DNA from 2 places in the Pseudomonas sp. GZD-222 genome. Region 2 is predicted to be linked to the other one. Evidence: riboswitches for the same ligand, from Rfam matches in the RefSeq annotation. Region 2 holds a riboswitch; the other holds the start of a gene.
The links. Region 2 has a riboswitch for thiamine pyrophosphate ahead of ACO6VD_RS11965 (TenA family protein). Riboswitches for the same ligand answer to the same signal wherever they lie in the genome.
Positions count from the first base shown of each region.

Region 1: another riboswitch for thiamine pyrophosphate. It lies ahead of thiC (phosphomethylpyrimidine synthase ThiC); the one in region 2 lies ahead of ACO6VD_RS11965 (TenA family protein).

Region 1 covers NZ_JBMOWO010000084.1:21-13,257, forward strand. The annotation lists gene ACO6VD_RS16730 (TolC family outer membrane protein) at 59-1,489, opposite strand; TPP riboswitch at 1,632-1,736, shown strand; gene thiC (phosphomethylpyrimidine synthase ThiC) at 1,896-3,785, shown strand; gene cytX (putative hydroxymethylpyrimidine transporter CytX) at 3,888-5,180, shown strand; gene ACO6VD_RS16745 (RsiV family protein) at 5,149-5,895, opposite strand; gene ACO6VD_RS16750 (NUDIX domain-containing protein) at 6,080-6,697, shown strand; gene ACO6VD_RS16755 (DUF1249 domain-containing protein) at 6,688-7,140, shown strand; gene cpdA (3',5'-cyclic-AMP phosphodiesterase) at 7,225-8,040, shown strand; gene ACO6VD_RS16765 (YqiA/YcfP family alpha/beta fold hydrolase) at 8,144-8,752, shown strand; gene parE (DNA topoisomerase IV subunit B) at 8,789-10,693, shown strand; gene ACO6VD_RS16775 (esterase-like activity of phytase family protein) at 10,690-11,676, shown strand; gene ACO6VD_RS16780 (retropepsin-like aspartic protease family protein) at 11,673-12,191, shown strand; gene parC (DNA topoisomerase IV subunit A) at 12,202-13,237, shown strand, end outside.
Region 2 covers NZ_JBMOWO010000065.1:260-4,534, reverse strand. The annotation lists gene ACO6VD_RS11975 (acyl-CoA thioesterase) at 1-353, shown strand, start outside; gene ACO6VD_RS11970 (TenA family protein) at 479-1,138, opposite strand; gene ACO6VD_RS11965 (TenA family protein) at 1,142-1,789, opposite strand; TPP riboswitch at 1,869-1,983, opposite strand; gene ACO6VD_RS11960 (type II secretion system F family protein) at 2,022-3,209, opposite strand; gene gspG (type II secretion system major pseudopilin GspG) at 3,225-3,647, opposite strand; gene ACO6VD_RS11950 (lytic transglycosylase domain-containing protein) at 3,826-4,275, shown strand, end outside.

The sequences.
Region 1 (13,237 bases), on a different contig from region 2:
GGAAATCCCCCCCCCAAGGGGTTGCCCGTGGGGGAGCGGGCTTGCCCCGCGATGCTGTTTAAGGTCGGGCGTCGAAATTGGCTTTGGCCAATGCCGCCAGATCAGGTGGCAGGAAGTCTTTGTCCGGGTTGTAGTCCGGCTTCAGATAGCGACTCAGGTCGGTCAGGTCCTGCGGGCTCAAGGTGCCCGCCGCCTGCTTCAAGCGCAGGTTGTCGAGGATGTAGTCGTAGCGGGTGTTGTTGTAGTCACGCACCGAGGTGTACAGCTGACGCTGGGCATCGAGGACGTCGACGATGTTGCGGGTACCCACCTGATAGCCGATTTCCGTGGCTTCCAGAGCGCTCTGGTTGGAGATGATCGACTGTTTGCGAGCCTGCACCTGCTCTACGTCGGTGTTGACCGCACGGTGCAGGTTACGGGTGTTTTCCACCACCTGGCGGCGCAGGCTTTCACGCTGCTGCTCGCTCTGGCTCAGGCGCTGATAGGCCTCGCGCACTTGCGAGCTGGTCAAGCCGCCGCTGTAGATCGGAATGTTCAGCTGCAGGCCAACGGTGGTCTGTTCGACGTCGCCGCTGATGGGCCCGCCGAGGTTGGGGTTGGTGAAACCGAGGTTGTCGTTGTCGCCTTTCTGGTACTGCGCTACCGCATCCAGGGTTGGCGCGTGCCCGGCCTTGCGCTGGCGCAGGGTTTCTTCGGCGGCGGTGACGGCGTAGTTGGTCGCTTGCAGGTTGAGGTTCTGCTTACCGGCGGTTTCGACCCAGGACTTGGCGTCATTCGGCACCGGGACCTGTACCGGCAGGGTGTGGCGGATGCCCTGGATCGCATCGTAGTTGCGGTTGGTCAGGGTGATCAGTGCTTCGAACGCGTCATCGACCTGGCGCTGCGCGACGATCCGGTTGGCCCGGGCGGTGTCGTAACTGGCCTGGGACTGCAGGACGTCGGTCTTATCCGAAAGGCCGACATCAAAACGTTCATTGGACTGGTCCAGCTGACGCTTGAAAGCGGCTTCTTCGGCTTTGGTCGATGCCAGGTTGTCCTGGGCGCGCAGCACCGCGAAATAGTTCTCGGCAGTTTGCAGGATCAGGTTCTGTTCAGTGGCCGACAACTCCAGCGCTGACTGTTCATTGACGGCCTCGGCAGCCTGCAACTGGAACCAGCGATCGGCACGGAACACCGGCTGGGCCAGGGTCGCCGACCAGGAATTGCCGCTGCGGTTGGAGGTGATCGATGGATCATCGAGCTTGGTCCGGGTGCTCTGCATCTCGGCACCGGCCGAGAGGTTTGGCAACAGACCGGCACGGGCCTGAGGTACCACTTCCTTTTGCGCGCCATAGTTGGCACGGGCTGCCGCGAGGTCGGCGTTGTTGTCCACCGCCTCCTGATAGACGCTGACCAGATCGGTTTTCGCTGACAAGGGCGCATCTGCTGCCCAGGCCATTCCGTTGATAGCACAAGACACGGCGAGGGCCAGTGAAAGTTTGCGCAGCATAGGGCGATCCTTGAACAATTGAGTGTTTCTGAACCGGTGAGTGTAGATGCGCAGGCACTTTGCAACAATCTGCCAATTCAGCCATTTATCGTCACCGTGTCTGTACTGTTGGCTTTGCAGGTGAGTCCAGTCTAGACTGGGCGCGTTCTTGTCGGGGTGCCTTGCGTTGAGGCTGAGATCGGATAATCCGGATCCCGTTGAACCTGATCAGGTTAGCGCCTGCGTAGGGAACAAGATTTCTCGCTTTCCCGGCGAGTCTCTTGTGTCAGGTCCGGGAATGTCGAGTCAGCCGCAAGTCGCTGCAGGCATCCCCGTACATCTGGCACAGCACCGGTCCCGGTGCGTCCGTGCCTTTCAGGTTCTCCCCCGACATTCCACTGCTAGGAAGCCGTCTGGAGAGCCTGTGATGAGTAAACAAGAAAAATACCTTACCAATCTGAGTGAGTCGGCCCAGGTCGATCAACAGTCCGTACAGCCGTTCACCCGTTCGCGCAAAATCTATGTCGAAGGCTCGCGCCCGGACATCCGCGTTCCTATGCGTGAAATCAGCCTGGACGACACCCCGACCGACTTCGGCGGTGAAGCCAATGCGCCGGTGCTGGTCTACGACACGTCCGGCCCCTACACCGACCCTGCTGTGGTCATTGACGTGCGCAAAGGCCTGAGCGATGTGCGCTCGGCCTGGATTGACGCCCGCGGTGACACCGAGCGCCTGGACGGATTGTCGTCGAACTTCGGCCAGCAGCGCCTGGCGGATGCCGAACTGACCAAACTGCGTTTCGCCCATGTGCGCAACCCGCGCCGCGCCAAGGCCGGCGCCAATGTCAGTCAGATGCACTACGCGCGCCAAGGCATCATCACCGCCGAGATGGAATACGTTGCCATCCGCGAGAACATGAAGCTGCAGGAAGCCCGTGCCGCCGGCCTGCTCAAGCAGCAGCACCCGGGCCACAGCTTCGGCGCCAGCATCCCCAAGGAAATCACTGCCGAGTTCGTTCGTGAGGAGATCGCCCGCGGTCGCGCGATCATCCCCGCCAACATCAACCACGTTGAACTGGAGCCGATGATCATCGGCCGCAACTTCCTGGTGAAGATCAACGGCAACATTGGCAACAGCGCGCTGGGTTCTTCCATCGAGGAAGAAGTGGCCAAGCTGACCTGGGGCATTCGCTGGGGTTCGGACACGGTGATGGACCTGTCCACCGGCAAGCACATCCATGAAACCCGTGAGTGGATCATCCGCAACTCGCCGGTGCCAATCGGTACTGTGCCGATCTACCAGGCGCTGGAGAAGGTCAATGGCGTCGCCGAAGACCTGACCTGGGAGCTGTTCCGCGACACCCTGATCGAGCAGGCCGAGCAGGGCGTGGACTACTTCACCATTCACGCCGGCGTGCTGTTGCGTTATGTGCCGCTGACCGCCAAGCGGGTTACCGGCATTGTCAGTCGCGGTGGTTCAATCATGGCCAAGTGGTGCCTGGCGCATCACAAAGAGAACTTCCTTTACACCCATTTCGACGAAATCTGCGAAATCATGAAGGCCTACGACGTCAGCTTCTCGCTGGGCGATGGCCTGCGTCCTGGCTCGATTGCCGACGCCAACGATGAAGCGCAGTTCGGCGAACTGGAAACCCTTGGCGAACTGACCAAGATCGCCTGGAAGCATGACGTGCAGTGCATGATCGAAGGCCCGGGCCACGTGCCGATGCAGTTGATCAAGGAGAATATGGACAAGCAGCTCGAGTGCTGCGACGAAGCGCCGTTCTACACCCTTGGCCCGTTGACCACCGACATCGCTCCGGGTTACGACCACATCACCTCCGGCATCGGTGCGGCGATGATCGGCTGGTTCGGTTGCGCCATGCTTTGCTACGTAACGCCCAAGGAACACCTGGGCCTGCCGAACAAGGATGACGTCAAGACCGGGATCATCACCTACAAGATCGCGGCCCACGCGGCGGACCTCGCCAAGGGTCATCCGGGTGCACAGATCCGTGACAATGCCTTGTCCAAGGCGCGTTTCGAGTTCCGCTGGGAAGACCAGTTCAACCTGGGTCTGGACCCGGACACCGCGCGTTCGTTCCATGACGAGACCCTGCCCAAGGATTCGGCCAAGGTCGCGCACTTCTGCTCGATGTGCGGGCCGAAGTTCTGTTCGATGAAAATCACCCAGGAAGTGCGTGAGTACGCCGCCAACCAGCGCATCGATGCGGTGGATGTGGCGGTCGAGGATGGTATGCGCGAGCAGGCCGAGCGGTTCCGCCAGGAAGGCAGCCAGTTGTACAAAAAGGTGTAACCGCATCGCTGGGCAATCCCGCTCCCACAAACAAGGTGGGAGCGGGATTGCCCAGCGATAGGTTCCCAAGAACAAAAAAACCTCCCTGTCGAGATCACCCTTGTGAGCACACCCAGCCAGTTTTCCCCTGATCACCCGGTCACCGCCGGGCAACGCGTCCTCAGCGGTCGCGATCTCTGTTCCCTATGGTTCTCCCTGGGCATCGGCCTGATGGTGCTGCAGACCGGCGCCTTGCTCGGCCCGGGCCTGGGCCTGGCAGGCGCGGTGCTGGCTATCATCCTCGGTACCACCGTGGGTGTCCTGCTGCTGGCAGCAGTCGGTGTCATTGGCAGTGATACGGGGCTGTCGTCCATGGCCGCCCTGCGGCGCAGTCTCGGTCGCGACGGTGCGCGGCTGCCAGCGCTGCTCAACTTGCTGCAGCTGATCGGCTGGGGTTCGTTCGAAATCATCGTCATGCGTGATGCTGCCAGTTTGCTTGGCGCCCGCGCCTTCGGTGAAGGCAGCGCGCTGACCAACCCCTTGTTGTGGACCCTGTGCTTCGGCGCCCTGGCCACCCTGTTGGCAGTCAGCGGGCCGTTGACCTTCGTGCGCAAGATTCTGCGCAAATGGGGCATCTGGTTGTTGCTCGGGGCCTGCCTGTGGCTGACCTGGAACCTGTTTGCCAAGGCCGACCTTTCTGCCCTCTGGGCGCGCGCCGGCGATGGCTCGATGTCGCTGGCGGTGGGGATCGACATCGCGATCGCCATGCCGTTGTCGTGGTTGCCGCTGATTGCTGACTATTCACGCTTCAGCCGCCATGGCAGCCGCGTGTTCATCGGCACGGCGCTGGGTTATTTCGTCGGCAATATTTGGATGATGTGCCTGGGTGTGGCCTATACCCTGGCCTTTGCCCCGGCGGGCGAGGTCAATACCTTGCTGTTGGCACTGGCGGGCGCCGGCATTGGTATCCCGTTGTTGCTGATTCTGCTCGATGAGTCGGAAAAAGCCTTTGCCGATATCCATTCGGCAGCGGTTTCCACGGGCCTGCTGGTGCGGGTGAAGGTCGAGCACCTGGCCTTGGCAATTGGCGTGCTGTGCACCTTGATTGCCTGTTTCGCGCCGCTGGCGCAGTACCAGAACTTTCTGTTGTTGATCGGTTCGGTGTTCGCACCGCTATTCGGTGTGGTGCTGGTCGACCACTTTATTGTGCGCCGCCGTCGCAGCGACGCCACTCCGATCCAGCGCCTGCACTGGCGCGCGCTGCTGGCCTGGGCCTGCGGTGTAGCCACCTATCATCTGCTGGCGCACTACGCAGCCGATGTCGGCTCGACCCTGCCCGCCTTGCTGCTGGCAGGGTGCGTGTACTGGGCGGCAGCGCCGTCGGTCAGCCGCGACCGGGAAACAACTCCGGCTTGATCACACCGTTCAGGCGCGGGTAGGGGATCTTCAGTTCGATGTGGCCCATGGAATACGGGGCGATGGCATACACTTCGTACTTGAGCACTACCGCGCCGTAGGTCAGGGCGATGTGTGGGGTCTGGCGGAATGGCCAGGTCTTGACGAATTCGGCGTCCTTGTCCATGCCGGTGCTGATCAGCCAGCCCTTGTGGGCTTCCTCGGCGGTCTTCCAGAAGGTCGCCTCCTGGCCGGGTACCAGCATGTCCTGCAGGGTCAGCACCTTGTCCTGCTGGCGCGAGTAGTTGATGAAGCCGCGCCCGGGCATGCCATGGGCGCCGCCGGTGTCCAGATAACTGGACAGCTCGATGATCACCAGTCCGTCATGCTGTTCGCGTACCTTGGCTTGCAGGTAGCTGCTGTTGCGGGTTTCGGCCGTGGCCATGAACTGGTCTTCGTAGGCTTTGAGCGAGCTGGGCAGGGCGCTGCGCTCGTTATCCTGGGTCATTTGCAGCAGACGCTTCTCGACAATCGCGTCCAGTTTTGGATTGGCCGGGAAGTGAATGGTGTCGATATTGACGAGCGGGCAATCGGCCGTGTTGCAACCGGGCTTGATGTGCTCCCAGCGGTCGCGCTTGACCTCCAGTGGCGTGCGCATATTGGGCTGGAACAGGCTTTGACAAGCGCCCAGGGCCAAGGCCAGCACGGCCACGGTAGTTAGTTTCACAAGCGTCATGATGATCCTTGTAAGGCAAAGGTGATCGGGCTTGGACCGTCGGCAAGGCCTTCAGTTCGCCACTAAGCTGAATATCAGCAGGCTGTCTATCCTCGCAGCCCGGCCGGCAACTTTAAAGGGGTGAAACGTGGCGGTGCGCAGGTTAGGATTGCGCGATGCGGTACACGAGGTAATGAGGATTCCCATGTCAGACACGCTTAAACCTGTACCCACGGACGTCGAAATCGTCGAACGGGTCAACTGCTTCAAAGGCTTTTACCAGCTCGACAGGGTGCGCCTGCGCCACGAACTGTTTGCTGGTGGCATGGGCCGCGAGATCAGTCGCGAGCTGTTCGTGCGTCACGATGCCGTCTGTGTGCTGCCTTACGATGCCGTGCGTGATGAGGTGGTGTTGATCGAGCAGTTTCGCGTCGGGGCGATGGGCAAGGTTGGCAATCCCTGGCTGATCGAACTGGTCGCCGGTCTGATCGATAAAGATGAAGCGCCGGAAGAAGTTGCACACCGCGAAGCGCAGGAGGAAGCTGGACTGGTGTTCAACGCGCTGTGGCCAATGACCCGGTATTTCCCGTCTCCTGGCGGCAGCGATGAGTTTGTGCACTTGTACCTGGGTCAGTGCAGCAGCGTTGGGGCGGGCGGCTTGCACGGGCTGGAGGAAGAGGGTGAGGATATTCGCGTGAAGGTCTGGGCGTTCGAGGATGCCTTGCAGGCCGTACGCGATGGGCTGATTGCCAACGCAGCAAGCATTATTGCCTTGCAGTGGCTGGCTTTGAACCGGGATGAAGTCAGGGGGCTATGGTCGTGAATCTGTTGCGCGAACGCTACCGGGTCGATCTGGTCGGGTTGCAGGCTGCCTGCGAGGCCAACTATGCGCGTTTGATGCGCCTGTTGCCGGACATGCGCAGCACCATGAGTTCGCGCCGGATCGGTATGACCCAGGGTGACCAGATGCTCGGTGTGCTGGTCCTCGATGTGGTGCTCGCCTGTCCCTACACCACCACCCTGCGTGTGCGCCAGGAGCACAGCCTGCCCTGGCTGCCGGTGCCGCAGCTGGAAGTGCAGGTGTACCACGATGCGCGCATGGCCGAAGTGGTCAGCGCTGAGCATGCCCGGCGTTTTCGCAGCATCTATCCCTATCCGAACGCGGCGATGCACCAGCCTGACGAAAAAGCCCAGCTCAACCTGTTCCTGGGTGAGTGGCTCAGTCATTGCCTGGCGTGTGGCCATGAATTGGCCGCAGTACGCTGAAATGTGACGTCCGTCGTTTTCGCCTGTTTGCGCCAACGCAGCTTGCCGCCATAATCGTGCTGAATCCGTTCAAGGAGTCGGCCCTTGCCGCAACAATCCATTCCGCTTGATGATGCGCCGGTACATCTGGTGCAGCTCACCGACAGCCATTTGTTTGCTGACCCGCAAGGTACGCTGCTGGGCATGAACACCCGCGAGAGTCTGCAGCGGGTGATTGAAAAGGTGTGTGAAGAGCAGCCGCGGATCGACGTGTTGCTGGCTACAGGCGATTTGTCCCAGGACGGCTCCGAAGAATCCTACAGGTGCTTTCGCGATCTAACGGCAAGCTTTGAGGCCCCGACCCGCTGGCTTGCCGGTAACCATGATGAACCACTACCGATGGAGCAGGCTGCGCAAGGCACCGATTTGCTCAACCCGCAGCTGGATATCGGTAACTGGCGCATCCTAATGCTCAATTCGGCCGTGCCGGGTTCGGTACCGGGGGTGCTTGATGAGGGCCAGTTGGCTTTGCTTGAGCGGTCTCTGGGGGAAGCACCTGAACGTCATCACCTGATCTGTTTCCACCACCAGCCGGTGCCCATTGGCTGCGCCTGGATGGCACCGATCGGGTTACGTAATGCCGACGCACTGTTTGCCCTGCTGCAGGGTTATCCACAGGTGCGGGGGCTGCTCTGGGGGCATGTCCATCAGGAGTGGGACCAGCTGCGTGACGGCGTGCGCTTGCTGGCCTCGCCTTCCACCTGTATTCAGTTCGAGCCGGGTAGCGAGGACTTCAAAGTCGGTGAGCAGGCCCCTGGCTATCGCTGGCTGCGCTTGCATAGCGATGGTTTGATTGAGACTGGCGTGTCACGGGTGATCGGCTTCGAATTCACGGTCGACTATGAAGGCGACGGCTATTAAGTGTTGCTGAATGGGTGAAACTGCTCCATCTGCCGTCGAACAGGCTAAAATGCGCGCTTTCCTGCCTGGTACCGCCAGGCAATTCACGTGCACCGGGGGCGGCATGTCGGGTTCGATTCTCTATATACACGGGTTCAACAGCGCGCCCTCGTCCAGGAAAGCCTGCCAACTGGTCGCCGTGATGGAGCAGATCGGCCTGGCCGAGAAACTGCGCGTGCCAGCCCTGCACCATCACCCGCGTCAGGCCATGGCCCAGCTCGAGGCCGCGCTTGCCGAGCTCGAATCGCCATTACTGGTCGGCAGCTCGCTCGGCGGCTACTATGCCACCCATCTGGCCGAGCGCCATGGGCTCAAGGCGTTGCTGGTCAACCCGGCGGTCAACCCGCACCAGCGTTTCGACGGTTTTTTGGGTACCCAACAAAACCATTACACCGGAGAGACCTGGGAACTGACCCTGGATCACGTGCAGGCCCTGGCCGAGCTAGAAGTTGCGCCGCCTACCGACGGCAGCCGCTATCAAATCTGGCTGCAAACCGCCGACGAGACCCTGGATTACCGCCAGGCCGAGCAGTTCTACCGGGCCTGTGCCCTGCGTATCCAGGCCGGCGGCGACCACAGCTTTCAGGGCTTCGCCGAGCGCCTGCCAGCCTTGTTGAGCTTTGCCGGTATTGCCCCACAGCAGTACCAATCGCTCGATTTTTCTGTATTTTGATGACTTATTTTCACCCACGACTGACGACGAGTACCCATGGCCATTCCCAGCGCTAGTGCCTATAACGCAGACGCCATCGAAGTCCTCTCGGGCCTTGACCCGGTGCGCAAGCGCCCGGGCATGTACACCGACACCAGCCGACCGAACCACCTGGCCCAGGAAGTCATCGACAACAGCGTCGACGAAGCCCTGGCCGGGCACGCCAAGTCGGTACAGGTGATCCTGCATGCCGACCATTCGCTGGAAGTGTCCGACGACGGTCGCGGCATGCCGGTGGACATCCACCCTGAAGAGGGTGTGTCCGGGGTCGAGCTGATCCTCACCAAGCTGCACGCCGGCGGCAAGTTCTCCAACAAGAACTACCAGTTCTCCGGCGGTCTGCACGGCGTTGGTATCTCTGTGGTCAACGCCTTGTCCACCCAGGTTCGGGTCAAGGTCAAGCGTGATGGCAACGAGTACCAGATGACCTTTGCCGACGGCTACAAGGCCAGCGAGCTGGAAGTGGTCGGTTCGGTCGGCAAGCGCAACACCGGCACCAGCGTGTACTTCTCGCCGGACCCGAAGTATTTCGATTCGCCGAAGTTCTCCATCAGCCGCCTCAAGCATGTCTTGAAGGCCAAGGCGGTGCTGTGCCCGGGGCTGCTGGTCAGCTTCGAGGACAAAGCCAGCGGCGAGAAGGTCGAATGGCACTACGAAGACGGTCTGCGCTCTTACCTGGTCGATTCGGTCAGTGAGTTCCTGCGCCTGCCCGACGAGCCGTTCTGCGGCAGCCTGGCGGGTAACAAGGAAGCTGCCGACTGGGCCCTGTTGTGGTTGCCCGAAGGTGGCGACAGCATCCAGGAAAGTTACGTCAACCTGATTCCTACCGCCCAGGGCGGTACGCACGTCAACGGCCTGCGCCAGGGCCTGCTCGACGCCATGCGCGAGTTCTGCGAGTTCCGCAATCTGTTGCCACGCGGAGTCAAGCTGGCGCCTGAAGACGTTTGGGAACGCATCAGCTTCGTCCTGTCGATGAAAATGCAGGAGCCGCAATTCTCCGGGCAGACCAAGGAACGCCTGTCGTCCCGTGAGGCCGCTGCGTTCGTCTCCGGGGTGGTCAAGGACGCCTTCAGCCTGTGGCTTAACGCGAACCCCGAGCTGGGCATGCAGCTTGCCGAACTGGCGATCAACAACGCCGGACGTCGACTCAAGGCGAGCAAAAAGGTCGAGCGCAAGCGCGTCACCCAGGGCCCGGCTTTACCGGGCAAGCTGGCCGACTGCGCCGGGCAGGACCCGATGCGTGCCGAGCTGTTCCTGGTTGAGGGTGACTCTGCAGGTGGCTCGGCCAAGCAGGCGCGTGACAAGGAGTTTCAGGCGATTCTGCCGCTGCGCGGCAAGATCCTCAACACCTGGGAAGTAGACGGTGGCGAAGTCCTGGCCAGCCAGGAAGTGCACAACATCGCCGTGGCCATCGGCGTCGATCCCGGCGCGGCCGACATGAGCCAGCTGCGTTACGGCAAGATCTGCATCCTGGCCGACGCCGACTCCGACGGTTTGCACATTGCCACGTTGCTCTGCGCGCTGTTCGTTCAGCATTTCCGCCCGCTGGTCGAGGCCGGCCATGTCTACGTGGCCATGCCGCCGCTCTACCGTATCGATCTGGGCAAAGAGATCTACTACGCCCTGGACGAGGCCGAGCGCGATGGCATTCTCGATCGCCTGGTCGCCGAGAAGAAGCGTGGCAAACCGCAGGTCACGCGATTTAAGGGGCTGGGTGAAATGAACCCGCCTCAGCTGCGCGAAACCACCATGGACCCGAACACCCGCCGCCTGGTCCAGTTGACCCTGGAAGACCTGGAAGGCACCCGCGAAATCATGGACATGCTGCTGGCCAAGAAACGCGCCGGTGACCGCAAGAACTGGTTGGAGTCCAAAGGCAATCTGGCCGAGGTACTGGCTTGATCCGTGCCCTGCTGGCAGCAGTCCTGAGCGTTTTTGCCCTGTCATCGCAGGCTGCGCCATGGCCGGAGCTGAAGTTTGTCGCCGAGTATCCGGTCGAGGGTATGCGCGGTGGCAACCTGTCGGGCCTGGCCTTGTGCAAGGGCGAGTTGTGGACGGTATCCGACCGCGATGACGATCTGATCTACCGGCTCAATACCAAGGCGCCGGTCTGGCAGGCCGAGTCGGTGCCCGTGGCTGCACCGCCGGTACCGGACAGCGGCTTGCCCTGGGGCATACGTTCGCGGACCTGGGCTGCTGGCCAGGTGCGCGGTGGTGATCTGGATTTCGAAGGCATCAGTTGTGACGCTGCAGGCAATCGCTATCTGGTCAGCGAGGCGCATGCTGCTGTGCTGCAGATACCGGTCGACGGCGCGCCGAACTGGCTGAAGATCGACCCGAGCATGGTTCGTCAGGCGCGGGCCAGTGGCATGCTCCTGCACTTCAATGCCTTGTTCGAAGGCCTGGCTGTGAGTCCGGCCGGTGACCGCATCTGGCTTGCGGCCGAGCGCGAGCGCCGCGGCCTGCTGCTGATCAACCGGCAGCAGACCGTATGGAATTGCGCGGACGGTTGTGTGCTGCTCAGCGAGGCCGGGGTCGAAATGCAGCCGTCGCAGATGCCGGGTGCCCGCGCGCTGCCGCGGGATTTTGCTGACCTTGCGCTGTTCAACGACAAGCTCTTCACCCTCGAACGCAACGCCCACCGTATCTGTCGGCGCGACGCGGCAGCAGGCAAGGTCGAGCGCTGCTGGTCGTACGCCGAGGGTGCACTGGCTGAGCCGCGTCTGTACACCCAGCCATTTGGCCTGGCCGAGGCCTTGGTGATCGATGCCGAAGGCGCCTGGATTGGCGTGGACAACAACGGCGCGACCCGCAACGATGGCGAGTCACGACCGATTGTCTGGCGTTTCGCCGCGCCGGTTGGCGGCTGGAGTGCCAAGTCGTGAGTCAGCCACCAGGCAAGCGTGCCGGCAGGGTACTGCTGGTCCTGGCCTGGGCGGCCGGATTGTTCCTGGCTACACGATTCTTCGGCGATTGGGAGCAGCGTCAGGCCAATCCCAATACGCAGGTGCGTTCCGAACACGGCGAAGGCTTTATCGAGGTGCAACTGGCAGGTAACGGCCAGGGCCACTTTGTCGCCGATGGTCAGATCAATGGCCAGGCGGTACATTTTCTCCTCGATACCGGCGCAACTGATGTGGCAATCCCCGAGCGGCTGGGTGCAAAGCTGGATCTGCAGCGCGGTACCCCGGTGATGCTCAGTACGGCCAATGGCCGTACCCAAGGCTATCGCACGCGTCTGGACACGCTGCAACTGGGTGACATCCTGTTGCGCGACGTGCGCGCGCTGGTCGTGCCAGGGCTGGATGGCGACCAGGTACTACTGGGCATGAGCGCCTTGAAACAACTCGAATTTACCCAGCGTAGTGGCACCTTGCTGCTGCGCCAGAACCTGAAATGATGAGGCCCGCATGAGCGACTCCCTTGATCTCAGCCTCGATGGCGTAGAGCGCCGGTCACTGGCTGACTTCACCGAACAGGCCTACCTCAACTATTCCATGTACGTGATCATGGATCGCGCCTTGCCGCACATCGGCGACGGCCTGAAGCCGGTGCAGCGACGCATCGTCTATGCCATGAGCGAACTGGGCCTGGATGCCGATTCCAAGCACAAGAAGTCGGCACGTACCGTTGGTGACGTACTCGGCAAGTTCCACCCCCACGGCGATTCGGCGTGCTACGAAGCGATGGTGCTGATGGCCCAGCCGTTCAGCTACCGCTACACCCTGGTCGATGGCCAGGGCAACTGGGGTGCACCGGACGATCCGAAATCGTTCGCTGCCATGCGCTATACCGAAGCACGTCTGTCGCGTTATTCCGAAGTGTTGCTCAGCGAGCTGGGTCAGGGCACTGCCGACTGGGTCCCGAACTTTGACGGTACCCTGGATGAGCCTGCGGTGCTGCCGGCGCGTTTGCCGAACATCCTGCTCAACGGCACCACGGGCATTGCCGTGGGCATGGCCACCGACGTGCCGCCGCATAACCTGCGCGAAGTCGCCAGCGCCTGCGTGCGCTTGCTGGATGAGCCCAAGGCCACGGTCGAGCAGCTTTGCGAGCATATCCAGGGGCCGGATTATCCGACCGAAGCCGAGATCATCACGCCGCGTTCCGAGCTGCTGAAAATCTACGAAAGCGGTCGCGGCTCGGTGCGCATGCGCGCGGTCTACCGCATTGAAGATGGCGACATCGTGGTCACGGCGCTGCCGCATCAGGTTTCCGGGGCCAAGGTACTGGAGCAGATCGCTGCGCAGATGCAGGCCAAGAAGCTGCCAATGGTGGCCGACCTGCGCGACGAGTCGGACCACGAGAACCCGTGCCGGATCGTGATCATTGCCCGCTCCAACCGGGTTGATCTCGACGAACTGATGCAGCACCTGTTCGCTACTACCGACCTTGAGTCCAGCTATCGGGTCAACGTCAATATCATTGGCCTGGATGGTCGTCCGC
Region 2 (4,275 bases):
ATGGTCATGTGCAGAACGTCGTCTATTACTCGTTCTTCGACTCGGCGATCAGTCATTTCCTGGTGGAGCAGGGGACGCTGGATATCGACAACAGCCCGGTAATCGGACTGATTGTCGAATCAAGCTGCACCTTCTACTCGCCGATCACCTTTCCCGAGCAGGTGACAGTGGGCTTGCGCATTGCCCACCTGGGCACCAGCAGTGCCCGTTACGAACTCGGGATCTTCCGCAACGACGAGCGCGAAGTCTCGGCGCTGGGTTACGTTGTGTATGTGTACGTGGACCGGGCGAGCAACAAGCCGGTGGCTATCCCGGCGTTGGTGCGCGATGAGCTGGGAACACTGACAGACTGACTGCGCTTGTTGTAGGAGCGGATTCATCGAGTGGATTCATCCGCGATGGGGCGCGGCGCGGCCCCAAAAACCGGGCCTGCTGCGCAGGCCATCGCGGATGAATCCGCTCCTACAGGTCCCCGCGTTCAAGCCGCATCCAGGCCCATTTGCCAGAAGTCTGCTTCCAGCCGCGAGGCCTGAGCAAACAACGTGGCCAGCTCCTCGAAACGTCGCTCAGTCATCGCCCGCGACGCCAGGTCATCAAGGTGCGCCCGGGCCGCCGTGGCGACGCCTTGATAGCCCGCCCCGGCGTACTCTCCGATCCAGTCCCGATACGGATGCTCAGCCAGTGCTTCAATGCCGTCTGGGGTCAGGTTGCGGCCAATTTCCGCGTAACCGATGACACAAGGGGCCAGCGCTACATGCAGGTCGAGCAGATCCCCGGCCGCACCGCAGTCCAGGACGAAACGGGTGTAAGCAACGGTCGCCTGGTGTTCCGGCGTCGCGGCCAGGTCCTCGGGCGACAACCCCCAACGCTGGCACAGACGCACGTGCAGTTCGGTTTCATCGAGAATCGCCGCCAGCCCGGCTTGCGCGGCGCGGATGTCGGCGAGTGTGCGGCTCTTGTAGGCGGCCAGCGCCCACGAACGGGCGAACTGGATCAGAAACAGATAGTCCTGTACCAGGTACTTGCGAAAGGCCGGCTGGGCCAAGGTGCCGGCACCCATCTGGCGGACGAAATCGTGGTCGACGTAACTGTTCCAGTCGGCGGCGGCGGCCTGTTTCAGGCGGTCAAAGATGTCCATGGGTTATTCCTTGATGTCGTAGGCAGCGTCGAAGAAGGCGTGTTCCAGGGCAACAGCGCGCAGGAAAAAATCGGTACTGATGTGAGCTTGCGCCGGTCCCACCCGGTCCAGCTCGGCACGCAGAAACGCCACGAAGCTCTGGAAGTCCGGGTTGTCGTGCAGGGTGATCCATTCGGCGTGTTCGAAGCGTGGCGGCAGTTGTTTCGGTGCGCGCAGCGCCCAATCCAGGTACAGCCCCTCGGCGACGTTGAGCACCGCCAGGGCAGCGGCATAGGAACGGGTAGCAGCCGCTTCGCGCATGATTGCCTTGAAGCCTGCGGTCGGCACCGAATCGGGGGCGTTCTGGCGCTGCGCCTCGCTGACCCCGAGCGCCTCGAAAGCACGCAGGAAATAGGTGTTTTCCTCACCCGAAATCACCCCGGTGAAGCGCCCCAGGCGGATGCGCGCCTCGAAGGTGTCGGCACTGGCAATGGCCGCGCCGAGCAAGGTCAGGAACGCATCGATGAAGCGGTGATCCTGGATCAGGTAATTGATCAGCACCGCATCGTCCAGCGTGCCATCGAGCAGCTCGTTGACGAAGCGGTGCTCGATCGATTGCGTCCAGCTTGGCTCGCTCTGACGGCGAAGGGTGTCGGTGAAGCGTTCGGTCATCGTGCTGTCCTCGAAATGGGCGACAGCGAGACCGGGTAAAGCTGACATGGGCGGCCTCGCAGTGAGACCGGCAAAAAGGCAGGTTGGCAATCCCCATCCCTTCGCCGGCATGATCCGGATCAGGTTCGAAGGGTCACCGCGCTGCAGCTGTCAGCGGTTTCTCAGCCCGTTGCCGGGCTCCCCTTGGTGGCCGAATCTATACAGCAAGCGAGGAGGATTGTCACGTTGGCTGCTAGTGAATACTGGATGCCAGTTCGAAGATCGGCATGTACATCAGGATCACGATCAAGCCGATCAGCAGGCCGATAAAGGTCATCAGCAGCGGTTCGAACAGACGCACGAACCACTCGATCCAGCGGCTGATTTCTTCGTCGTAGAAGTCGGCGCTGCGCTCCATCATCTGCCCGAGATTGCCCGACTGCTCGCCGGCACGCAGCAAGCGCAGCGACACCGGCGTCACCAGTTGCCCGGCCTCCAGCGCCGCGGACAATGACAGCCCTTCACGCACGCGCTCACAGGCATGCTCAAGGCGCTGCTTGGCGGCGACGCCGAGCAGGCCGCGGGCCATTTCCATCGCCGTGAGAATCGGGATGCCGCCCTGCAGCAGAATGCCCAGCGAGCGGTAGAAACGTGCCAGTTCATACATCACCAGGCGCCGGTGCAGGGCCGGCAGGCGCTCCAGCTGGCGGTTCAGCCAGCGTCGCACCCGCGGGTCGCGGCGCAGAACGAACGAACTGCTCACCAGTCCGAGAAAACCCAGGCCCATTGGCGCCTGGTGGGCATGCAGGAACATCCCGGCTTGCATCAGCCAGCGCGACAGCCAGGGCAGTTCGGTGCCCAGGCCCTCGAACACCAGGCTGAAGCGCGGCACCACATAGCCCATCAAGAACAGCACCACGCCACCGCCGACTATCAACAGCAGCAAGGGATAGATCGAGGCGCTGACGATCTTCTGCCGCACTTCGTCCATGCGCTGGCGGTAGGCGACGTAACGCCCCAGGGCATCACCGAGGGCGCCGGTCTTCTCGCTCGATTGCACCAGGGCGATATACAGCGCTGGAAACACGCTGGGCAACTGGCCGAGCGCCTGGGAAAAGGACTTGCCTTCATAGAGCAGGCGCACCAATTCACCGAGGGTTTTGCGAGCCTGCGGCGCCGCCTCTTTTTCCGCCAGGCTTTCCAGCGCGTCAATCAGCGGCAGGCCGGCATTGAGCAGGGTGGTCAGTTCCTGGCTGAACAGCACCAGGTCAAAGGTTTCGCTGCGGCGCCAACGCAATTTGCCGAAGCGCTCGCAGTTACGCACGCTGACCACCCGCAAGCCTTGTTGCTCGGCCTGCAGGCGGGCCTGTCCGGCGTCCTGGGCGTCCAGCGTGAGCAGGACCACCCCGGATTTCCCCAGTGCCTTGAGCTCGTAGCGCATGTGCTGATCCTCCGCTTACTGCCAGCTGGTGACCTCAGCGTTCTCGCCTTCACCGCCAGGCTGGCCGTCCTTGCCCATGGAGAGCAGGTCGTACTCGCCGTTTTCACCGGGTTGGCGGTAGATGTAATTGCGTCCCCACGGGTCCTGAGGGACTTTTTTCTGCAGGTAGGGGCCAGACCAGCGGGTCTCGTCACTGGGGGCGGTGACCAGCGCCTGCAGGCCTTGCTCAGAATTGGGGTAATGCCCCACCTCCAGGCGATACAGGTCCAGGGCCTTGCTCAAGCCTTCAATCTGCGCCCGCGCCACCTTGGCCTCCGAGCGCCCCAACTGACTGAAGTACTTGGGGGCGACGATGCCGGCAAGCAGCCCCAGTACCACCAACACCACCAGCAGTTCGAGCAGGGTGAATCCTTGTTGCGCGTACTTTTTTTTGTTCATGACAAGGCCCTCCGTAGTGCGCCTGCAAGGGCTTATGCAATTGCCGTGCGCGTCTGCGCCAAGCCTTTGCGCCACGGGCCTGGCAAGGCGGCACAGTGCTTGCGTCAGTAGCTCAGAGCCTCGGCAATCGGGGCAAATGCCCCACTTTTCGGGGGAACGCAACGGGGAGGGCGGCACCATGCGCTGGCTCACTGCAGGACTGTTTGTCTGGCTGACCTGGACCCACCCGGTCCAGGCCGATGTGTATATCTCGATCAAGGCCGATGGCGGCTATGTACTGTCCAACGTTCACCGAGCGGGGCGGACCTATCAACGGGTCATCAGCGAGCCTGGGGCGAGCCTGGCCAGCAGCGGCCAGGCCGAGCTGATCACCGGCATGCCCTACGCCGAACTGGTGGCGGCAGCGGCCGAAGCCAATGACCTGCCTGCTGCACTGCTGCATGCGGTGATCCAGGCCGAGTCGCGCTACGACCCCAATGCCCGCTCAGCCAGCGGTGCGGTGGGACTGATGCAACTGATGCCCGATACCGCGCGGGAGCTGGGGGTGAAGAACTCGCTGGACCCAGCCTCGAATCTTCAGGGCGGTGCGCGCTACCTCAAGCGCATGCTCAAGCTGTTCGACAACGAC